One region of the Nocardioides terrisoli genome, then DNA from elsewhere that is predicted to be linked to it. Evidence: predicted binding sites of a transcription regulator. Region 1 holds the regulator's gene; each other region holds the start of a gene.
What was found. Region 1 encodes HrcA, which represses chaperone genes, less so after heat shock. Its sites were predicted from a motif close to TTGGCACTCGNNNNNNNCGAGTGCCAA; they were not measured.

Region 1 (7,850 bases):
GCCTGGCGGGCGTCTCGACATCGATGGTGACGATCACGTCGCCGCGGGCGCCGGTGCGCAGGTGCGGTACGCCGCGGCCACGGACGACCTGCTCGGTGCCGGGCTGGGTGCCTGCCCGGACATCGAGGTCGACCCAGGACTCCACGTCGCTGTCCTCGCTCCGGGACGCCTCATCGAGGAGGTCCGCCTCGAGCAGCGGCAGCCGCAAGGTGGTGCCCAGCGCCGCTGCGGTCATCGGGATGGAGGCGTGGCAACGCAGGTCCTGGCCATCCCGGATGAACACGGGGTGGGGCCGCACGTGGATCTCGACGTACAGGTCGCCTGCGGCGCCTCCTCCCGGGCCGACCTCGCCCTCACCGGCGAGCTGCACGCGGGTGCCGGTGTCGACGCCGGCCGGGATCTTCACGGTGATCGACCGGCGCGATCGGACCCTGCCGTCTCCGGCGCACTCGCGGCACGGCTCCGGGATGATCTCGCCGTACCCCCGGCACGCCGCGCACGGCCTGAGCGTGCGGATCTCGCCGAGGAACGACCGCTGCACGTGCTGCACCTCGCCCTGGCCGTGGCAGGTCTCGCAGGCGACCGGCCGGGAGCCCGGCGCCGCGCCGCTGCCGTGACAGCTCGAACAGAGCACTGCGGTGTCGACCTTGAGCTCCTGGCTGGTACCGAATGCGGCCTCGGCGAGCTCGATCTCCAGTCGCACCAGCGCATCCTGGCCACGCCGGGAGCGCGGCCTGGGCCCTCGGCCGCCGCCCTGCTGGCCGCCGAAGAAGGCGTCCATGATGTCGGTGAAGGAGAACCCCGCGCCCTGTCCCGCGAAGCCACCGCCGCGGCCGAACGGGTCGCCACCGAGGTCGTACATCCGCCGCTTCTCGGGGTCCGACAGCACCTCGTAGGCAGCGGAAACCTCCTTGAACCGCTCCTGTGTCGCAGGATCAGGGTTCACGTCCGGGTGCAGCTGGCGGGCCAGCCGGCGGTAGGCCTTCTTGATGGTGTCGGCGTCGGCGTCACGCTCGACGCCGAGAACAACGTATGGATCGCTCATGTGCTTTCTTGGCGCTCTGGTCGGATGGGTCTGGTCGGGTGGTCAGGATTCGTCGAGGTAGCTCGACACGTAGTGGGCGACGGCACGGACGGCGGACATCGAGCCGGGGTAGTCCATCCGGGTCGGCCCCATCACGCCGAGGGCGCCGGCCCGATCCTCGCCCGGGCCGTAGCCGCTGGCGACCACGGAGGTGCTGGACAGCTCCTGGAAGGGACCCTCGTGGCCGATGCGCACGGTCAACGCGGCGGTCGAGCTGGCCTGACCGAGCAGCTTGAGCAGTACGACGTGCTCCTCGAGGGCCTCGAGGATCGGCTTGACGGTGGTCTCGAACCCATCGCCGAACCGAGCCAGGTTCGAGGTGCCTCCGACGACCACGCGCTCGTCGGAGCGATGGTTTGACATCGCCTCGATCAGCGAGCTCACCACGATCGCGAGTGGAGTGCGCCGAACCTGGTCGACCTGCTCGGGCAGATCCCCGAGCGCGGTGACCGCGGAGCTGATCCGCTCGCCGATCGCCGCCCGGTTGAGCCGGCTGCGCAGGTCCGCGATCGTGGCCTCGTCCAGCTCGTCGGGCAGCTCGACGAGGCGCTGCTCGACCCGGCCGGTCGACAAGATCAGCACCAGAAGCAGCCGGGAGGGCGAGATCGTGACGACCTCGATGTGACGGACCGTCGAGCCCGCCAGCGTGGGGTACTGCACGATCGCGACCTGCTGGGTCAGCTGTGCCAGCAGCCGGACGCTGCGCTGCACCACGTCGTCGAGGTCATGCGCCCCCTCGAGGAAGGACGAGATCGCGCGCCGTTCGGCAGGGCTCATCGGCTTGACGGTCGTCAGCCGGTCGACGAAGAACCGATATCCCTTGTCTGTCGGGATCCGGCCGGCACTGGTATGCGGCTGGGCGATCAGTCCGTCGTCCTCGAGCGCGGCCATGTCGTTGCGCACCGTGGCCGGGGAAACGCCAAGCTGGTGTCGCTCCACCAGCGCCTTCGAGCCCACCGGCTCGTGGGTCGCGACGTAGTCCTCCACGATGGCCCGCAGGATGGCGAGCCGGCGGTCCTCGTGCATCGACACCTCTGGCCCCCTCATCTCGAGTCTGCTGGCACTCATTCGTCCGGAGTGCCAAGCCTACCGCCCGTAACCACGACGTCGTCGTTCTCGTTAGTCCGCAGGCCGGTCGTCGCAGCGCGACGGGCGCGTTTGCGGGACGGACCGGGTGAGAGGTGTCGATGAAGCTCCGGATCTTCGCAGGACTGGCCGCTGCCGTTCTGGTCATGGCGGGAGTGCTGTCCGGCGGTCCCGCCGACGCCGCCGCCGCGCCGTACCCGGTGAGCTACAACTTTCTGCAGAACACGTTCACGACCAATACCGCGGCCAGCGCACCCGGCGAGAACATCTGGTCGTGTCGCCCGACGGCCAGGCACCCCCGCCCCGTGATCCTGGTGCACGGGACCGGCGGCAACGCAGCCACCAACTGGGCCACCTATGCAGCCCTGCTGGCCAACCACGGCTACTGCGTCTTCGCGCTGACCTACGGCGTGTCCCCCACCCTGAGTGCGAGCCCGGTGGCCATCGGCGGGATGGGCAGGATCGAGGACAGCGCCCAGGAGCTCAAGGACTTCGTCGCGAAGGTGCTCCGCCGGACCGGCGCCACCAGGGTCGACCTGGTCGGCCACTCGCAGGGCACCCTGATGCCCGACTACTACGTCAAGTTTCTCGGCGGCGCGCGGTTCGTCGACCACTACGTATCGCTGGCCCCCGTGTGGCACGGCGAGGGCGTGAGCGCGCTCGGCCAGCTGATGTCGGCGGGCGCGGCGTACGGCTTCGACGCGGCCAAGACCGTCCCGGTGTGCGCCGCCTGTCCGGAGATGGTGAACGGGTCCCCATTCATGCAGCAGATGCGCAGCGGGAGGTACGGCGTGGCCGTCCCCGGGGTGAAGTACACCAACATCTACACCCGCTACGACGACGTGGTGATCCCTTACACCAGCGGCATCGAGCCCGGCCACCCGAACATGACGAACATCCTGCTGCAGAGCCGCTGCGCCAACGACTTCTCCGATCACCTCGAGATCGCGTCGAGTCCCAACGCGGCACAGATCGTGCTGAACACCCTCGATCCCGCCCACGCCCAGCCGCTCCGCTGTCGGCTCACCCTGCCCGTGAACGGCTTCGTCCACTGACCGCCTAGTGTCGTCGGGGTGAACGGCGCTCCCTTCGTCGAGATCGGCGACCGCTGCTGGACGGCCCGGTATGACTTCCTCGACGTCAACGTCTCAGTGGTGGCCGGCGACGCCGGGCTGGTGGTCATCGACACCAACGCCTCGGCCCGACTCGGCGCGCAGGTGCTGGCCGACGTCCGCCGCGTCTCCCCGGCCCCGATCCGCAATGCGATCAACACGCATGCGCACTTCGACCACACCTTCGGCAACGGTGCTTTCGCCAGGGCTGGCGCCGAACTGGTCTGCCACGAGGGCGCCGCCGCGGAGCTTCCCGGCCACGCGACCGCGACCCGTGCGCAGGCGGCGACCGATGACTCTCGTCCCGAGCACGCCGACATCGCCGCCACCGAAGTGGTCGTGCCCTCGCGCACGTTCTCCTCGGCACTTGCCATCGACCTCGGCGACCGGCAGGTCGAGCTGGTGCATCCCGGCCGGGGCCACACCGGGGGCGACCTGGTCGTCCGGGTCGCGGACGCAGACGTCCTCCTCGCCGGCGACCTGGTCGAGGAGTCGGCCGCCCGCGAGGCGGTGCCGGGCTTCGGCTCGGACTGCTATCCGCTGGAGTGGCCGGCCACCCTCGATCTGGTGCTGGAGCTGATCGGCCCGGACACCGCCGTCGTACCCGGCCACGGCGCGCCGGTGGGCCGCGACTTCGTCGAGGAGCAGCGTGCCGCGATCGGCGTGGTGGCGGGCACGATCCGCGACCTGGCCGGCCGCGGCGTACCGGTCGACCAGGCGTTGTCCGCAGCCGAGTGGCCCTACCCGGCAGAGCAGCTCACCGATGCGGTACGCCGGGGCTACGCCCAGCTGCCACGATCGGCTCGCCAGCTCCCGCAGGTGCGGTGACCGCCGCGCCAGCGACCGCCTCGGTCGTGGTACGCCTCGGGTCGCACGCCCCGGGATCTGGTCACGCGGACAACACGCGCTGGTACAGAGCTCGAGTCGCTTCGGTGAGGTTCAAGTCCGCGATGCGCTCGGGTGCCACGAAGACGATCTGCCGGCCTTCGTGGCATTCGACCTCGGCGTCGGTCAGGGCCATCCGCGCGGCATAGAGGTCGACCTGATCGATGCCGTGGATCTCGCACGAGCTCTCGAACGACCCGAGGTGCACGAGACTCTCGCATGCCACGCCGGTTTCCTCCGCGAGCTCGCGTCGAGCGGCCTGGGCCGGCAACTCACTGGGCTCGACACCACCACCGACCAGGCTCCACATCTCTGGATTCACCGGTGCCCGATCGTCACGTTCCTGGAGGAGGAGCCAGCCTCGCGGATCGACGATCCCCACCAGGACTGCACGTCCGGCCGGGGGCCGGTCTTGGCTGGCAGGGTCGGACACGGTGGCGAGTGTGTCACGGCCCGCTTCCCCGCATGCGAGCCGATGTCAGTCCTCCGACGGCCCGTCGGCGAGGATGCCGTACAGCTTGCGGCGGGTCTCGGCGAGCACCTCTGCAGCGCGCTGCTGCTGGTCGGGGGTGCCGGTCATCGCCACCTGCCAGACGGCCGTCATCGTCTGGGCGACGACGTGCTTGAGGCTGCCGTGGTCGTCGTCCTCGTCCTGGAACGCGTCCCAGACTGCTCCGATCTCGTCCGCGTGCTCAGCGTGATGCGCGCGACCGGCCTCGGTCAGCCGGAGCACCTTGCGCCCGGGCCCGGTGACGGTCTCCACCAGTCCCTCGTCCTCGAGCTGGGCGATCGTCGGATAGACCGAACCCGGGCTCGGTCGCCAGGCGCCGTCGGTGCGCTCGGCGATCGTCTGGATCACCTGGTAGCCGTTCAGCTCGTCGTCACTGGTGGCGAGGACGTCGAGGATCGCGGATCGGACGTCGCCGCGGCGTACCCGCGAACCACGACCGTGACCGTGACCACCTCGGCCGCCCGGCCCGAACACCGGACCCCAGGCAGGACCGAAGAAGGCGCCACTGCCCCCGAAGCCCTGGCCGGGCCCTGGTCCGAACCCCGGCCCGAATCCAGCTCCACGACCGGCGCCGCGTCCACGGCTGGCGTGTGCCCGGCGCACTGCCTCCATCTGGTGGGCGAGCTCCGGGTTCCACATCTTGTTGGCTCTCATCTCGAGATCTCCTTTCGTCACACGGCGCGGACTCATCACACGCTGCTCTATCTCGATATGTTGACGATATATCGCGATGCGTCCGTCGTCAAGCCCGCGTGCCGATCCCGTCGTGCGGCCCCCGCGCGCCGTACCGTGTGCCGGTGCCCTCCCACGACCGCTACGGCTCCGATGTCCTCGCCAGCGACTGGCGCGCCCCGAAGCGAGGGCGCGCGGTGGAGATCGCCGCGGACGTCGGCCTCGTCGTCGAGCAGGTGACCACCGACTGGTGCGGCGAGATCGTCAAGGTCGAGCGCGACCTCGGCACGGTGACCTTGGAGGACCGGCACCAGCGCCGGCGCACCTTCCCGCTCGGCCCGGGCTTCCTCCTCGAGGGGCGCCCGGTGATCCTGGTCGCACCGCTGACGCAGGTGGCGCCGAAGGCACCCACCCGGACGGCCTCGGGCTCGGTGGCGGTCGCCGGCGTCCAGGCCCGGATCGCTCGGGCCAGCCGGATCTTCGTGGAAGGGCGCCACGACGCCGAGCTCGTCGAGAAGGTCTGGGGTGACGACCTGCGGATCGAGGGCGTCGTGGTCGAGTACCTCGAGGGCGTCGACGACCTCTCCGAGCACCTCCGTGACTTCGGCCCCGGGCCGGACCGCCGGGTCGGCGTCCTGGTGGACCACCTCGTGGCCGGCTCCAAGGAGAGCCGCATCGCCGACGCCGTACGACGCTCCCCCGTCGGCAAGCACGTGCTGATCGTCGGCCATCCGTTCATCGACATCTGGGCGGCGGTCAAGCCACAACGACTCGGCTTCGCGGCCTGGCCCACCGTGCCCCGCACCATCGAGTGGAAGAAGGGCGTCTGCCAGCAGCTCGGCTGGCCGCACCGCGACCAGGCCGACATCGCTCGCGCGTGGAAGCACATCCTCGGTGGCGTCCGCGGCTTCGGCGACCTCGACCCCGCGCTGCTCGGTAGGGTGGAGGAGCTCATCGACTTCGTGACGGGGGACTGAAGATGTCCGAGCAGCAGAACTATCCTTCCCAGCCCTCGCAGCCGTACCGCTCGGCCATGACACCGGCCGACGAGCGGCTGTGGGCCGGTGCCGCGCACTGGGGCGCCCTGGTCGCCAGTGGCATTGCGCTGGCCTTCCTCGGCCCGTTCCTGGTGCTGCTGGTCAAGGGCGACCAGTCCCCGTTCGTCCGGCGTCAGGCGGTGGAGTCGCTGAACTTCCAGCTCTCCGTGCTGATCTACGGACTGGTCTCGCTGGTGCTCTGCCTGCTGCTGATCGGCTTCCTGCTCCTCATCGTGCTCGGGGTGGCCTGGCTGGTCCTCACCATCGTCGGTGCGGTCAAGGCCAGCAGTGGTGAGGACTACCGCTACCCGCTGACCATCCGGATGGTGCGCTGAGCCGAGCTCAGGGCAACAGGTCGCGCACCACGGCGTCGGCCAGCAGCCGCCCCGCGCGGGTGAGCACGAGGCGATCGCCTTCGAGCTGGGCCAACCCGTTGGTGACCGGCTGCTCGGCGCGGCGCGGATCGTCCAGCGCACCCAACGGAAGGCCCTCGCGCAGCCGCAGCTCGAGCATCACCCGCTCCAGGCGTCGAGTGTCGGCGTCGAGCACCTCGCGATCCGCCGCGGGCAAGGCTCCGGCAGCGATCCGCTCGGCGTAGGCACGAGGGTGCTTGACGTTCCACCACCGCTCGCCGGCGACGTGGGAATGCGCGCCCGGGCCGATCCCCCACCAGTCGTCGCTGCGCCAGTAGCCCAGGTTGTGCCGACAGCGCGCAGAGTCGTCCTTGGCCCAGTTGGACACCTCGTACCACCCGAGTCCGGCAGCCTCGAGAGCGGCGTCGGCCTGCAGGTACTTCTCGGCGAGGTCGTCCTCGTCCGGCATCGGCACCTCGCCGCGCCGTACCCGCCGGCCCAGCGCGGTGCCCTCCTCGACGATCAGGGAGTACGCCGAGACGTGGTCGGGCTCGCACCCGAGCGCGACGTCCAGCGAATGCTGCCAGTCCGCGGTGGACTCCCCCGGCGTGCCGTAGATCAGGTCCAGGCTGACCTGCTCGAACCCCGCCCTACGCGCCCACTCCACGACGCGTGGCACGTTGTCCGGATCGTGGGTCCGGTCCAGCACGGCCAGGACGTGCGGCACCGCCGACTGCATGCCGAAGGAGATCCGGGTGAACCCGCCTGCCCGCAGCCGGTCGAGCGACTCCGGCGTGACGCTGTCCGGGTTCGCCTCCGTGGTCACCTCCGCGTCGGGGGCGAGCCCCAGCACGGCGTCGATCGCGCCGAGGATCCGCACCAGGTCCTCGGCCGGCAGCAATGTCGGCGTACCCCCACCGAAGAAGACGGTGTCCACCATCCGACCGCCCAGCATCCCCGCCGTCTGACCCACCTCGGCGACCGCCTGGTCGGCGTACGCCGCCTGGGACGCGCCGCCACCCAGCTCGACTGCGGTATAGGTGTTGAAGTCGCAGTAGCCGCATCGCACCGAGCAGAACGGCACGTGCACGTAGATCCCCAGCGGCATCC
Region 2 (7,850 bases), 2.0 Mb from region 1:
ACGTCTGGACCACACCCAGAACGCGATCAACAAGACCCTGGTGGCGCCGTACTCGACCCGGCCCCGGGCCCGTGCGCCGGTGAGCATGCCGATCGGCTGGCACGAGCTGGACGATCCGGAGCTGCGACCGGACCGCTGGACGATCCGGACCGCGCCCGCGCGGCTCGCCGAGGTCGGTGACCTGTTCCGCGGAGCACTGGTGCACGACCAGGCCCTGCCCGCCTTCCGCTGAGCACTAGCCTGCCCGTGTGAGTGCACTTGCCGGACTCGTGGCGAAGGGGCTCGTCGCCCCCGACTGGGCCGAGGCGCTCGCGCCGGTCGATGAGCAGATCGGTCTGATGGGGCAGTTCCTGCGCACCGAGCTGGCCGCCGGACGCGGCTACCTGCCGCACGGCGCCCACATCCTGCGGGCCTTCCAGCGACCGATGGCCGACGTGCGGGTGCTGATCGTCGGTCAGGATCCCTACCCCACGCCGGGGCATCCGGTGGGGCTGAGCTTCTCGGTCGCCGGCGACGTCCGGCCGCTGCCCAAGAGCCTGGTCAACATCTTCCGCGAGCTGGTCGACGACCTCGGCGTCCCGGTGCCACGCGACGGTGACCTGTCCGCCTGGGCCGACCACGGGGTGATGCTGCTCAACCGCAGCCTCACGGTCTGCCCGGGGCGTCCCAACAGCCACCGCGGCAAGGGCTGGGAGCCCGTGACCGAGCAGGCGATCAGGGCCCTGGTGGCGCGCGGAGGACCGCTCGCCGCCATCTTGTGGGGGCGTGACGCGCAGTCGCTCAAGCCGATGCTCGGGTCGGTGCCGTACGTCGAGTCGCCGCACCCCAGCCCGCTCTCGGCGCACCGGGGGTTCTTCGGCTCCCGGCCGTTCAGCCGGGTCAACCAGCTGGTCGTCGACCAGGGCGGCCAGCCGGTCGACTGGGCTCTGCCCGCGATGCGCCCCCAGCCCACCCTCCCCACGCAGTAGTCCCTCACGTCCGAGTGGGCGAGGCGAACGCACCACTCGGACGTGAGGACCGGTCGGCTGCTCAGGCAGCGAGCTCGAGCTCGTCGGGGGCCGGAGCCTCGTCGGCCGTGGACGGCCCGCGGCGCTGCCGGAGCAGGACGCCGGCGAGGCCGAGCGCGACGATCACGAAGGCCGCGGCGGTGAGGAAGGTCCCCGACAGGCCCGGGACGACCTCGCCGGGCACGCTGCCCGATGCGTAGACGGTGACCAGCACCGCCAGGCCGAGCGCGCCACCGACCTGCTGTCCCATCTGCAGCAGCCCCGAGGCCGAGCCGGCCCGATCGGGGTCGACGCCGGTGAGCATCGCCACGGTCAACGGCATGAAGCCCAGGCCCGCGCCGATGCCGGTCAGCACCATCGGTCCGAGCAGCCCGCCGAGATAGGTGCTGCCTGTGTCCACCCCCGCGAGCCACAGGTTCGAGACCGTCACCAGGCTCAGCCCGGTCATCACCAGGGGGCGTACGCCGAGCGCGCCGACCAGCCGCGGGGTGACCCTCGAGGTCGCGAAGATGAGCACCGTCAGCGGCAGGAAGGCGAAGCCCGACTCCAGCGCGCCGTACCCCAGCACGGTGTGCATGAACTGCACCATGAAGTAGAAGAAGGAGAACTGCGCGCCGACGAAGAGCGCCATCACCGTCACCGCGCCCGCGCGCATCGGGTTGCGCAGCAGGCCCAACGACAGCAGCGGAGCGGTGACCCGGAGCTCGGTGGTCACGAACGTGGCGAGCAGCAGGGCGGCCAGCGCAAACGCGCCGAGGGTCCCGGCCGAGGCCCAGCCGTGGTCGGGTGCGTGGATGAATCCGAACACCAGGCTGGCCGAGCCGGCGGTCGCGGTGAGCGCCCCGGTCAGGTCGAACCGTCCGTGCTGGCGGTGCGTCTCGTCGACGAACCTTGGCACCAGGACGAGTACGACGAGGGCGATCGGCACGTTGACGATCAGTGAGAACCGCCATGAGGCGTAGCCGGTCAGCGTGCCGCCCAGGATGAGGCCGAGCGAGCCACCGGCCGAGGAGACCGCGCTGAACAACGCGAGAGCGCGGTTCCGGGCGGACTGGTCGGGAGCAGACGTGGTGATCAGAGCGAGGACGTTGGGCGCGGCCACTGCGGCGCCGACGCCCTGCAGGGCACGCGAGACCACGAGCACGGTCGCGTCCGGGGCGAGGCCACTAACCAGCGAGCCGAGCGCGAACACCGCGACGCCGGCGAGGAAGGTGCGCCGCCGGCCGAACACGTCGCCGAGGCGGCCACCGAGCAGGAGCAGCCCGCCGAAGGCGAGCGTGTAGGCGTTGAGCACCCACGAGAGGGTGGACGGGGTGAAGCCGAGGTCGGCCCGGATCTTCGGGAGCGCCACGTTCACCACGGTCATGTCGAGGATCAGCATCAACTGGACGGCCAGGATCAGGCCGAGGCCGATGCCGGTGCGACGGCTGGGCGCGATCTGCACCGCAGCGGACTGGGACATCGAGACTCCTTGAGGTATGTTTAGCGGAGAGGTTCTCCGGTTGAGGATCAACGATACGGAGACTGTCTCCGTTTAGCAAGGAGTTTTTTCGCGATGCCTGACACGGCGCCGATCCACGCGGCGAGGCCCCCCGCCGCAGACGCCGCTGACGGGGCCGACGATCGGGCTGTGAAGCCGCTGCGTGCCGATGCCCAGCGCAACCGGGACAAGCTGATCGAGACCGCCCGGGAGGCGTTTCGTGAGCGCGGCTCGGCCGCGTCCCTCGACGACATCGCCAAGCGGGCCGGCGTCGGTCCGGGCACGCTCTACCGTCACTTCCCCACCCGCGACGACCTGATCGACGCGGTGATGCGCGACTGGGCCGACCGGGTCGAGGCCGACGCCCAGACGGTGATCGACGCCGGTCGGCCTCCGCGCGAGACACTGACCACGTGGTTCACCCGGTTCCTCGACAACGTCGGGATCTACCACGGCGCGGCCACGAAGGTGATGTCCGCGATGGACGACCCGGCCTCGCCGATCTACCGCAAGTGTCAGGTGCTTGCCGAGGCCAACCGCCGCGTGCTCGAGTCGGATGCGGTGCGTTCGGGCGTCCGCGAGGGCGTCGACCCTCGTCAGGTGATGCGCCTGGTCAGCGGGATCTCCGTCGCGGTCGACCAGGCCGGGCTCGCGCCGGAGCAGGCCGAGCCGATGCTGCGGATCGTCCTCGACGGAGTGCTCCGGCCCGACGCGGACTGAGCGCCGGGCTGCGCCGGGATCCATCGCTCGGCGGCTGAGCTGACCCGCTCCCGCCAGCACCCGAATGCCGCGGCGCATCGCGGCCGGATAGCGTCGCCCGGGTGAGTGCACCCGTCCTGCTGGCCACCTCGTCCGCGATGCCCGAGGGAGAGGAGTGGACCGGCACCTCGCATCTGCCCGAGGCGTTCGCCGCCCGCGGCATCGACGCGCGGTGGGTGGTCTGGGACGACCCGGCGGTGGACTGGTCGGCCGGGCTGGTCGCGGTGCGTTCGACCTGGGACTACGAGAACCGGCTGGCGGAGTTCCTCGCCTGGGCGCGGTCGGTCCCGCGGTTGCTCAACGGCGCCGACGTGTTCGCCTGGAACACCGACAAGGCCTACCTGACCCAGCTGGTCGACGCAGGTGTGCCCGTCGTACCCACGATCACGGTCGAGGAGGAGCAGGCGCTGGTGCCGGCGATCGCCGGCGTCGGCCGCTCGGTGGTGAAGCCGCGGGTCGGTGCGGGCGGTCGCGGCGTGGTGGTCGTCGACGTCGAGCCCGGCGGAGTGCCCGACCTGGACGGCGCCGAGCACGGTGCCGGCCCGTGGATCGTGCAACCGCTGGTCGAGTCGGTGCGGACCGAGGGGGAGACCTCGGTGTTCGTGCTGGCCGGTGAGCCGGTCTCGCAGGCGCAGAAGCAGCCCGCCGCCGGCGAGATCCGCGTGCACGAGCGGTACGGCGGCCGCACCATCGCCGTACCGCTGACCGAGGAGGCCACGGGTCTGGCCCGGATCGCGGTGGCCGCGGCCGAGTCGCACGTCGGGCACCGGCTCGACTACGCCCGGGTGGACGCGATGCGACTGGCCGACGGCACCCTGGTGGTCAGTGAGCTGGAGCTGACCGAGCCCGGGCTCTACCTCGAGGTGCTCCCGGGGAACGCAGCCGCCTTCGCCGCCCTGGTCGCGGACCGGCTGGCAGGCTGAGCCCGCGGCAGAAAAACCCGGGGGACCGTTTGCACTCGCTTGGGTCGAGTGCTAAACATGGCGTTGGCACTCTCGTCGGGAGAGTGACAGTTCATTCAATCGTCACGATGAGGAATCGCTGAGTCTGATGCCCAAGCTGATTGCTTTCAACGAGGAGGCCCGGCGCGGTCTCGAGCGTGGCATGAACACGCTGGCCGACGCCGTCAAGGTCACCCTGGGCCCCAAGGGCCGCAACGTCGTACTCGAGAAGAAGTGGGGCGCTCCCACGATCACCAACGATGGCGTGTCCATCGCCAAGGAGATCGAGCTCGAGGACCCCTACGAGAAGATCGGTGCCGAGCTCGTCAAGGAGGTCGCCAAGAAGACCGACGACGTCGCCGGTGACGGCACCACCACCGCGACCGTGCTCGCCCAGGCGATGGTTCGCGAGGGCCTGCGCAACGTCGCGGCCGGCGCGAACCCGATGGCGCTCAAGCGCGGCATCGAGGCCGCTGTCGAGGCCGTCTCCGAGCAGCTGCTCGGCATGGCCAAGGACATCGAGACCAAGGAGCAGATCGCCGCGACCGCGTCGATCTCGGCCGCGGACACCACGGTCGGCGAGAAGATCGCCGAGGCGATGGACAAGGTCGGCAAGGAAGGTGTCATCACCGTCGAGGAGTCCAACACCTTCGGGCTGGACCTCGAGCTGACCGAGGGCATGCGCTTCGACAAGGGCTACATCTCGCAGTACTTCATGACCGACCCGGAGCGCATGGAGGCCGTCCTCGACGACCCCTACGTGCTGATCGCGAACCAGAAGGTCTCCACGGTCAAGGACCTGCTCCCGCTGCTGGAGAAGGTCATGCAGGCCGGCAAGCCGCTGCTGATCATCGCCGAGGATGTCGACGGCGAGGCGCTGTCGACCCTGGTGGTCAACAAGATCCGCGGCACGTTCAAGTCGGTCGCCGTCAAGGCGCCGGGCTTCGGTGACCGTCGCAAGGCGATGATGCAGGACATCGCGATCCTGACCGGCGGCCAGGTGATCTCCGAGGACGTGGGCCTCAAGCTGGAGAACACCGGCATCGAGCTGCTCGGCCAGGCCCGCAAGGTCGTCATCACCAAGGACGAGACCACCATCGTCGAGGGTGCCGGCGACCAGGACCAGATCGCGGGTCGGGTCAACCAGATCCGTGCCGAGATCGAGAAGTCGGACTCCGACTACGACCGTGAGAAGCTGCAGGAGCGGCTGGCCAAGCTCGCCGGCGGCGTCGCGGTGATCAAGGTCGGCGCGGCCACCGAGGTCGAGCTCAAGGAGCGCAAGCACCGCATCGAGGACGCCGTCCGCAACGCCAAGGCGGCCGTCGAGGAGGGCATCGTCGCCGGCGGCGGCGTCGCCCTGGTGCAGGCGGCCGACAAGGCCTTCGAGAAGCTGGACCTGTCCGGCGACGAGGCCACCGGCGCGAACATCGTCCGCGTGGCGACCGAGGCGCCGCTCAAGCAGATCGCGATCAACGCCGGTCTCGAGGGTGGCGTCGTGGCGGAGAAGGTGCGCAACCTTCCGGCCGGCCAGGGTCTCAACGCGGCCAACGGCGAGTACGTCGACATGATCGCCGAGGGCATCATCGACCCGGCCAAGGTGACTCGCTCGGCACTGCAGAACGCCGCGTCGATCGCCGCGCTGTTCCTCACCACCGAGGCCGTCGTGGCCGACAAGCCGGAGAAGGCTCCGGCCATGCCCGGCGGTGGCGACATGGGCGGCATGGGCGGGATGGACTTCTGATCCCGCGCGCCTGATCTTGTGCAGGCGCCTTGAAGCAATGTTCAGGCGAAAGGGCCTCGGGTTCTCCCGGGGCCCTTTCGCTGTGCTGGCAGCGCGGTCCTTGGTCACCGTTGTAATGTTGATTACATGATTACAACTGAGGCTCAAGAGCGGGTCCGCGGCTGGTTCAACGGTCGACTGCCCGAGGACTGGAAGCAGACCGCTCCAGCCATCACGATCGACCGCGACGAGATCACCGTCCTGCTCACGCTTCCCGACGTGGAGATCGGTGCAGGGGCGAGCGCGGCCGGGGCCGCCGAGACCCGAGCCGGCCGCGCGAAGGCCTTCCGTGAGGACACCCGTGAGCAGCGGATCGCGATCGCCCGCGAGGCCGAGCACCGCTTCGAGCGCAAGGTCTCGTGGGGAGTCGTCATCGGCGACCGCTCCGAGCTGTTCACCCACCTGGCGAGCCCGGTGATGACCCGGCTCCGGCAGCCGCAGCGACAGGTGCTGGACACGCTCGTCGACTCCGGCGTCGCGCGCTCGCGCGCTGATGCCCTGGCCTGGTGCGTCCGGCTGGTCGCCCAGCACCAGGACGCATGGTTGGCCGAGCTCCGCGCGGCGATGGACCAGGTCGACCAGGTCCGCACCAAGGGACCGGTCGCCTGACCGCTGCTTAGGGTGAGGGCATGACGATCCACGGGCTGCTGCTCGCCGCCGGCGCGGGCCGGCGGATGGGCCGGCCCAAGGCACTGGTCGACGACTGGCTGGTGCGCAGCGTCGAGGTCCTGCGTGCCGGCGGCTGTGACCGGGTGACGGTGGTCCTCGGGGCCGAGGCCGAGTTGGCCCGCGAGATCGTGCCGGACCTTGCTGGCGTCGTGGTCGCCGACGACTGGGCGGAAGGTATGGGGGCCTCGCTGCGGGCGGGACTGGCGAGGATGTCGGAGTCCGCAGATGCCGATGCCGTCCTCGTGTCGCTCGTCGACCTTCCGGACGTCGATGCGGATGTCGTCCGCCGGGTGCTCGCCGCCGCGGTCGGGCCGGCCTCACTGTCGCGAGCGACGTACGCCGGCCGCCCCGGCCACCCGGTGCTGATCGGTCGTGACCACTGGGCCGGCGTACGAGCCGCCGCGGTCGGTGACCGGGGCGCCCGCGACTACCTGCGCGGCCACCCGCACGACCTGGTCGAGTGCGGTGACCTCGCGACCGGTCGGGACGTGGACCGCCCGATCGCCTGACCGTTGCCCGGAGAGGGGCGAACCGTCCGGCCCGGGGGCGAGCCCGACCAGATGAGGACTCCCCTGTGGGTCGACCCAACCTGGCGCCAACGTGGCGCCGAGTAGCCTCCATGGACATGGACACCGAGTCGCTCGACGCACTGGGCGAACGGCTGCGATCGACCGGCTACGTCTGCGACGACGCACTGGCCACCGTGGTGCACCTCGCCCTGGCGATGCAGCGTCCGCTGCTCCTCGAGGGCGAGCCCGGCACCGGCAAGACCAGCCTCGCCGAGTCGATCGCCGAAGCGCTCGACCTGCCGCTGGTGCGGCTGCAGTGCTACGAGGGCATCGATGCCAGCCAGGCCCTCTACGACTGGGACTTCCCCCGCCAGATCCTGCACCTTCGCGCGTTGGAGGCCGTCCACGAGTCGGGCTCGAACAGCGGCTCGGCCACCGTCGAGGAGGCCGAGAAGAGCCTGTACGACGAGCGCTTCCTGCTGGCCCGACCGGTGCTGGCGGCCCTGCAGCGCAGCCCCGCGGTGCTGCTGGTCGACGAGGTCGACCGGGCCGACGACGAGTTCGAGGCGTTCCTGCTCGAGGTGCTGTCCACCTACCAGGTGACCATCCCCGAGCTCGGCACCATCCGGGCTGCGGTGCCGCCGGTCGTCGTGCTCACCTCGAACCGCACCCGCGAGCTGCACGACGCGCTCAAGCGACGCTGCC
Region 3 (7,850 bases), 820 kb from region 1:
GTAGTAGCGCAGCACGATCACTGCGCGCTGCTTGGGTGGCAGGGTGCCCACGAACGACCACAGCGCGGTGTGGGTCCCGTCGTCCGGGCTGTCGTGGTGCCCGCGCTCGGGCAACTGCTCGCTGAGGACCTCGCGCCGGCGGAACGGACGCCGCCAGCCGGAACGGTGCTCGTTGACCAGCGCGCGCCGCGCGTAGGCGTCGACGTGCTCGTGGTCGCTGATCCGGTCCCACGCGAGGTAGAGCTTGGCCAGGGTCGTCTGGACGAGGTCCTCGGCGGTGTGGGTGTCCCCGGAGAGCAGGTACGCCGTGCGCAGCAGCGCCGGCTGGCGAGCTGTCATCCAGGCCTCGAAGTCAGCCTCCCGAGCCGCGCGCGCGCTGCGCATCGACACCCCGCTCCTGGTCGCCGTCGTGGTCTGTCCCATCATCACCTCACCCCGTCTGGTCTGCTGCCCTACACACGCATCACGGCGCGCCGAGGTTGCATCTCGACAAGAGCCGCTTCACCGGCGAGGCTCGGGGCATGCAGCAGGTCAGAGGAGTGGTGGCCCGTGCGAAGGGCGCCCCGGTCAGCATCGAGCTCGTGAACGTTCCTGATCCCGGCCCCGGCGAGGCCGTCGTACGCGTGCAGGCGTGCGGGGTCTGTCACACCGACCTGCACTACCGCGAGGGCGGCATCAACGACGACTTCCCGTTCCTGCTCGGGCACGAGGCGGCCGGCGTCGTCGAGCAGGTGGGCCCGGACGTCACCACGGTCGCGCCCGGCGACTTCGTGATCCTCAACTGGCGTGCGGTGTGCGGCAGCTGCCGCGCCTGCGAGCGCGGCGAGCCGTGGTACTGCTTCGCCACCCACAACGCCACCCAGCAGATGACGCTCGCCGAGGGCCCGGAGGCGGGCACCCCGCTGACGCCCGCGCTCGGCATCGGCGCCTTCATCGAGAAGACCCTGGTCGCCGCCGGCCAGTGCACGAAGGTCGACCCGTCCGCCCGACCCGCTGCTGCGGGCCTGCTCGGGTGCGGGGTGATGGCCGGCCTCGGGGCGGCGATCAACACGGGCCGGGTCAGCCGAGGCACGTCGGTCGCGGTGATCGGCTGCGGAGGGGTCGGCGTCGCCGCCATCGCCGGCTCGGTGCTGGCCGGTGGCTCGCCGGTGATCGCGGTCGACGTCGATGACCGCAAGCTGGAGATCGCCCGCCGGATGGGCGCCACCCACGCCGTCAACTCCACCCGGAGCGACCCGGTCGAGGAGATCCGGGCGCTGACCGGGGGCAACGGGTGTGACGTCGTCATCGACGCGGTCGGGCGCCCGGAGACGTGGAAGCAGGCCTTCTATGCCCGGGACCTCGCGGGGACGGTCGTGCTGGTCGGCGTACCCACGCCGGACATGAAGCTGCCGGACATCCCGCTGATCGACGTCTTCGGGCGGGGTGGCGCGCTCAAGTCCAGCTGGTACGGCGACTGCCTGCCCAGCAGGGACTTCCCGATGCTCATCGACCTCTACCGGCAGGGCCGGCTGGACCTCGACGCGTTCGTCTCCGAGGAGATCGGGCTGGGCGACGTCGAGGCCGCCTTCGCCACGATGCAGCACTCCTCCGACGACGGGCCGAGCGTGCTGCGCTCCGTCGTGCTCTTCGACTGATCCGGGCAAGCCTGACAGCAGAACTGTCACGGTCGGCTAGGCTCGCGTCCATGGCGGACGGATACTTCCCCGAGGGGTCGATGCTCCGGTTCGTGCAGTCCCACCGCGCCGTGGGGCACACCTACGGCCAGCGGGCCCTGATCATCGGTGCTACCCATCCGGTGCCCTACGTCGGCACCTCCGACTCCACCCATGCCAAGGAGCGGCCGTTCGGCCGGCTGGCGAGCACGGCGAAGGTGTTCGAGACGGTCTTCTTCGGCAGCACGGCTGAGGCTGACCGGGTGCTTGCCCAGGTGGCGGCGATGCACCGGAAGGTGCGGGGGCGGCTGGAGCGCGACGAGGGCAGCTTCGCGGCCGGCACGCCGTACGACGCCTATGACCCGACGCTGATGTTCTGGACGATGGCGATGCTTGCGGACTCGTCCCGGGTGGCGTTCGAGACGTTGGTGCGGCCGCTGAGCCGGGGTGAACGCGAGGACCTATGGGCAGACTGGGTGCGGTTCGGGCAGCTGTTCGGGATGCCACGCTCGGCGGCGCCGGCCACCGGCCTGGACTTCGAGGAGTGGATGGCCGCCTGGTTCCGCAGCGACCGGATGCACCTGACTGACGAGGCACGGGTGGTCGGTCGGGCGATCGCCCGCGACATGCCGGTGCCGATCACCCTGCGGGTCGGGATCCGGGCGACCAACCTTGTAGTCCAGGGGATGCTGCCGGCCTCGGTGCGGCGCCTCTATGGCCTTCGTTGGACCCCGGCTCACGAGCGCGCGTTCCGGGCCGCTGCCGCCGGCGTACGGCGGTCGCAGGCGGTCGTGCCCGACCGCCTGCGTCTGGGCGACAACCGTGGGCTGCACGACCTCGTCATCGCCACCGAGCGGCGCCGGGTGGCCGCCGGGCGACCGACGATGCACCTTCCCGTGGCCGGCTGAGGTCCGACCTGCACCGTGGGCCAGCGCTGGGAGGTCTATCCGTTCGGGGGCGTGCTCTTGTTGTCCCTGCTCGCGTTCTTCACCCCGGGCCCGGACCTGCCCGCGGGGCCGGACATCTCCGACAAGGCCGAGCACGCCGCGATCTTCGTGGTGCTCGCGCTGACCGGCCGGCTGGCCGGCCTCGGCGCCGGCCGCCTCGGCGCCGGCCTGGTCGGCTACGCGGTGGTCAGTGAGGTGCTGCAGGCGGTGCTGCCGATCCACCGCGACGGTGACTGGCACGACGTGGTCGCCGACGTGGTCGGCGTCGGGGTGGGGCTGGCCCTGGTTGCCCTGGTGGGCCGGTCGCTCACCGGGCGGCCGCGGTGATGCCGCTTCACCGCGCCTCGCGGCGCCGGGCCTGGACGAGGTCGGCCGTCCCCACGGCCACCGCAGCGACCACGAAGCCGAGGGCCGCCAGCACGGCCATCGCCACCGCGTGGCCGTAGGCCTGCGGGCCGGTGCCGGCGACCGATGCGAAGAAGACGGCGCCGATGACGCCCTGGCCGATCGCCAGGCCGATCCGCTGGGAGGTCTGCAGCACGCCGCCCGCCGTACTCCCGACGACGGGGTCCACGTGCATCAGCGTCAGCGTCTGGTTGGGGGTGATCAGGGCGCCGCTGCCGCAGCCCATCACGAACAGCGGACCGGCCATCTCCCAGGCGGCGAGGCTGTCCGGGCCACTGCGGGCCACTGCGGGCGACCAGCGCGAGAGCCACCGCCCCGAGACCGAAGGTCAGCGCAGCGCCGACCACGAGCGGTCGACCGACCCGGGTGACCACCCGACCGGCGAGCGGCGCCGCGACGGCGTTGCCGAGGGCGTAGGCGGTCACCCCGAGCGCGGAGTGGATCGCGCTGAACCCGAGCCCGTACTGGTAGTACAGCGCCATCACCAGGGGCAGCCCTGCCATGGCGGGGAAGTAGGCCAGCGCCAGCACCACGCCCGCGGTGTACGACGGCTGCCGGAACAACCGGAGGTCGACCAGCGGATCGGCCCGGTCGCGGGTCAGCCGACGCTCGCGGCGCCAGAACAGACCGAGCAGCACGACGGCGGGCACGCCCAGCCAGGCGAGCCGGGCGTCGTGCAAGGAGTCGTACTCGACCGCGGCGAAGAGCACGCAGAACGTGGCCGTACCGAGCACCAGCGAGCCGAGCACGTCGAGCCGGTGCTTGCCTCGCGCCGGGTCCTCGGGGAGCAGCCGCCGGCTCAGCGCGAGGATCGTCAGCCCGATCGGCACGTTGATGAAGAACACCAGGCGCCAGCCGAGATGTGGGCCACCGAGCTCGATCAGACCGCCGCCGACGATCGGCCCCAGCGCGGTGCCGACGCCCACCGTGGTGCCGAGCACGCCGAAGGCCCGACCGCGCTCGGAGCCGCGGAACAGCTGCTGGACCAGGCCGGACACCTGCGGGTTGATCAGCCCACCGAAGAGCCCCTGCAGTACCCGCGCGACGATCAGCAGGGTGCTCGTCGGTGTCAGCCCGGCGCATGCGCTGGTGAGCAGGAACCCGGCGACGCCCACCCGGAACATCCGGCGCCGGCCGTGGTCGTCGCCGAGCCGTCCGGCCAGCACCGGCACCAGGCCGAAGGCGAGGGTGTAGCCACTGATCACCCACTGCAGCTGGGACGGTCCGGCGCCGGTCGCTCGTCCGATCGACGGCAGCGCGACGTTGGTGACGCTGACGTCGAGGAGGGTCATGAACAGCGCCGAGCAGCACAGCAACAGCGCCACCCAGCGCCCCGGCATCGGTGCGAAGCCGACCTCGGAGCCGGAGGCGGGCTCGCTCACCTCGCCGCGCCGAAGGGCCGCACCAGCCAGCAGACGCCTCGGCCCTCGGCGCGGGTCAGCACGATCGTGGCCTCCTCGTCGCCGCTCAGGTCCAGCCGTCGGCGCAGCTCGTCGGGCACGACGGAGACCCCACGCTTCTTGATGGTCAGCCTGCCGATGTGGCGCTCCCGCAGCGCCGTACGCAGTTGCTTCTCGCGGTGGGGCAGCTCCTCAAGGACTTCGTAGGAGCGGGCCAGTGGCGTCACGAACGCGTGGTCCGCGGTCACGTAGGCGATCTTCGGGTCGATGAGGCCGCCGTTCACCCCGGCTGCGACAGCACCGACGAGCCCCGCTCGGATGACTGCCCCGTCGGGCTCGTAGAGGCAGCGTCCCACCGGCCGGACCTCGTTGGTGGTGGGGTCGGAGTCGGTCACGGTGACCAGGCCACCATCGCCGATCACCGTGGCCCGGCGGGCATCGGTGGCCAACCGGCCGGACCAGAGTGCGGCCTCCTTGACCTCGCCGTGGTCGCTGACCCACTCGGCCTCGACACCGGCGGGGACGAGCGCGTGGGGGATGCCGGGAGCGACCTTGACGCAGGCGTCCCGGGCGAACAGCTGCTCGACGAACGACCACGGCGGGGTCCACTCGTCGACGCGGAAGCTCCGGCCGCGGGCCGAGCGTCGCGCCGGATCGGCGTACGCGACCTCGAACGGTGCTGTGTCGACCAGGGTGGCATCGGCGACCTCGACCGCGCCGCCGAGCCCCAGCGCGGCGAGGTTCGCGCGGGCCACGGCAACTCTCACCGGGTCCAGGTCGACGCCTGCGACGGTCAGCCCGGCTCGGGCCAGCGCGACGAGATCGCCGCCGATCCCGCAGCCGAGGTCGACCGCGGTCGCCACCGAGGCGGCCTGCAGCCGTGCTGCCCGGTGCTCGGCGACACGCAGCCGGGTGGCCTGCTCGAGCCCGTCGGTGGTGAAGAACATCTGAGCGGCGAGTGGGCCGAACTTCGACGCGGCCCGGCGGCGCAGCTCCACCTGGGTGAGCGCGGCGGCGACCCGGTCGCCATCGTGCTCTCGGCGCAGGGTCGCCCCCACCGTCAGGGCGTCGCCCTCGGCCCGCCCGGCTGCGTCGAGCAGCGCCCGTCCCTCGTCGGTGAGCAGCCACTCGAAGGTCGCGACGTCCACCGGGTCATCTTGTCAGTGGGGGCGGAACCCGGGGTGCTCTGGCACTCGTTTGCGTTGAGTGCTAGTTTTCTCATTGGCACTCTCCCCGTGAGTTTGCCAGCGAACTTCGCAAATCCCAACGACATCACTGGAAAGTGGAGGTTGATCAAGCGTGTCGGTCAACATCAAGCCCCTCGAGGACCGGATCGTGGTCAAGCCGCTCGACGCGGAGCAGACCACCGCGTCCGGCCTGGTGATCCCGGACACGGCCAAGGAGAAGCCCCAGGAGGGCGAGGTCCTGGCGATCGGCCCCGGCCGCATCGACGACAACGGCAACCGTGTCCCGCTCGACGTCAATGTCGGCGACAAGGTCATCTACAGCAAGTACGGCGGCACCGAGGTCAAGTACGCCGGTGACGAGTTCCTGATCCTCTCGGCCCGCGACGTCCTCGCTGTCGTTTCCTGATCCACCCCGAATCGCCCGGGACGTCCTGCGACCTGGTCTCCCTGACGACCGCGCCGCAGGACGTTTCCCGGGCGATCGCCGTTTTCCCCGAAGGAGTTTGAAGCAATGCCGAAGATCCTGGAGTTCGACGAGAGCGCCCGCCGCGCGCTCGAGCGGGGCGTCGACGCCCTGGCCAACGCGGTCAAGGTGACGCTCGGCCCCAAGGGCCGCTACGTCGTGCTGGACAAGAAGTGGGGCGCCCCGACCATCACCAACGACGGCGTGACCGTCGCGCGCGAGATCGAGCTGGACGACCCGTTCGAGAACCTCGGTGCCCAGCTCACCAAGGAGGTCGCCACCAAGACGAACGACGTCGCCGGTGACGGCACCACCACCGCGACCGTGCTCGCCCAGGCCATGGTGCACGAGGGCCTGCGGGCCGTCGCTGCCGGCGTCAACCCGATGGGCCTCAAGCGCGGCATGGATGCGGCTTGCGCCGCCGTCGTCGCCGCCTTGGGTGACGCGTCGCGCGACGTGGACTCCGTCGAGGACATGGCCGCGGTGGCCACCGTCTCCAGCCGTGACGAGACCATCGGCTCACTGCTCGCGCAGGCCTTCGACAAGGTCGGCAAGGACGGTGTGATCACCGTCGAGGAGTCCAACACGATGGGCACCGAGCTCGACTTCACCGAGGGGATGCAGTTCGACAAGGGCTACCTGTCGCCGTACTTCGTCACCGACCCCGAGTCGATGGAGGCGGTGCTCGACGACCCCTACATCCTGCTGCACCAGGGCAAGATCTCCGCGGTGGCCGACCTGCTGCCGTTGCTGGAGAAGGTCATCCAGTCGGGCAAGCCGCTGTTCATCCTCGCCGAGGACGTCGAGGGCGAGGCGCTCTCGACGCTGGTGGTCAACAAGATCCGCGGCACCTTCAACGCCGTCGCGGTGAAGTCGCCGGCCTTCGGTGACCGCCGCAAGGCGATGATGCAGGACATCGCGATCCTGACCGGTGGCCAGGTCGTCGCGCCCGAGGTGGGCCTCAAGCTCGACCAGGTCGGTCTCGACGTGCTCGGCACCGCCCGCCGCGTCGTGGTCACCAAGGACAACACCACGATCATCGAGGGTGGCGGCGACACCGCCGAGGTCGCCGGCCGGGTCAACCAGATCAAGGCCGAGGTGGAGAAGTCCGACTCCGACTGGGACCGCGAGAAGCTGCAGGAGCGGCTGGCCAAGCTGGCCGGCGGAGTCTGCGTGGTCAAGGTCGGCGCCGCCACCGAGGTGGAGCTGAAGGAGAAGAAGCACCGCATCGAGGACGCCGTCTCCGCGACCCGCGCCGCCATCGAGGAGGGCATCGTCCCCGGCGGTGGCTCCGCGCTGATCCACGCCGTCTCGGTCCTCTCCGACGACCTAGGCCTCACCGGAGACGAGTCGATCGGTGTGCGGGTGGTCCGCAAGGCAGCCGACGAGCCGCTGCGCTGGATCGCCGAGAACGGTGGTGACAACGGCTACGTGATCACCGCCAAGGTGCGCGAGGCCGGGCCCGGCACGGGCTACAACGCCGCCACCGGCGAGTACGGCGACCTGGTCGCCCAGGGCGTCCTCGACCCGGTCAAGGTCACCAAGGCCGCGCTGACCAACGCCGTCTCGATCGCCGGCATGCTGCTCACCACGGAGACCCTGGTGGTCGACAAGCCCGAGGACGAGGAGCCCGACGCCGGCCACGGCCACGGCCACGGTCACTGACGCTCCTGGACTTTTCCCAGGTTAGGAACCCAAGGTCCCTGTTCACACATGAGAGTTGGTGTGTGAACAGGGACCTTCCTGTGTCCAGCCGTGACCGATGGGTTCTGAACCTGGGAAAAGTCCGGCGA

Region 2: a site for HrcA is predicted at 4,198-4,224, ahead of groL (chaperonin GroEL). Genes of this name have one in related genera too.
Region 3: a site for HrcA is predicted at 5,594-5,620, ahead of groES (co-chaperone GroES). Genes of this name have one in related genera too.

What each region holds. Positions count from the first base shown of each region.
Region 1 is NZ_CP134227.1:1,267,640-1,275,489, forward strand. It holds gene dnaJ (molecular chaperone DnaJ) at 1-1,045, opposite strand, end outside; gene hrcA (heat-inducible transcriptional repressor HrcA) at 1,088-2,110, opposite strand; gene Q9R13_RS06040 (esterase/lipase family protein) at 2,272-3,225, shown strand; gene Q9R13_RS06045 (MBL fold metallo-hydrolase) at 3,244-4,110, shown strand; gene Q9R13_RS06050 (NUDIX hydrolase) at 4,172-4,600, opposite strand; gene Q9R13_RS06055 (PadR family transcriptional regulator) at 4,646-5,332, opposite strand; gene Q9R13_RS06060 (DUF3097 domain-containing protein) at 5,476-6,327, shown strand; gene Q9R13_RS06065 (DUF4870 domain-containing protein) at 6,330-6,722, shown strand; gene hemW (radical SAM family heme chaperone HemW) at 6,730-7,848, opposite strand.
Region 2 is NZ_CP134227.1:3,468,513-3,476,362, forward strand. It holds gene ligD (non-homologous end-joining DNA ligase LigD) at 1-232, shown strand, start outside; gene Q9R13_RS16720 (uracil-DNA glycosylase) at 249-968, shown strand; gene Q9R13_RS16725 (MFS transporter) at 1,030-2,469, opposite strand; gene Q9R13_RS16730 (TetR/AcrR family transcriptional regulator) at 2,638-3,207, shown strand; gene Q9R13_RS16735 (ATP-grasp domain-containing protein) at 3,309-4,169, shown strand; gene groL (chaperonin GroEL) at 4,297-5,928, shown strand; gene Q9R13_RS16745 (hypothetical protein) at 6,055-6,576, shown strand; gene Q9R13_RS16750 (nucleotidyltransferase family protein) at 6,597-7,145, shown strand; gene Q9R13_RS16755 (AAA family ATPase) at 7,262-7,850, shown strand, end outside.
Region 3 is NZ_CP134227.1:2,088,828-2,096,677, reverse strand. It holds gene Q9R13_RS10020 (SigE family RNA polymerase sigma factor) at 1-426, opposite strand, end outside; gene Q9R13_RS10015 (S-(hydroxymethyl)mycothiol dehydrogenase) at 522-1,637, shown strand; gene Q9R13_RS10010 (oxygenase MpaB family protein) at 1,688-2,563, shown strand; gene Q9R13_RS10005 (MFS transporter) at 2,779-4,389, opposite strand; gene Q9R13_RS10000 (class I SAM-dependent methyltransferase) at 4,386-5,555, opposite strand; gene groES (co-chaperone GroES) at 5,707-6,000, shown strand; gene groL (chaperonin GroEL) at 6,106-7,722, shown strand.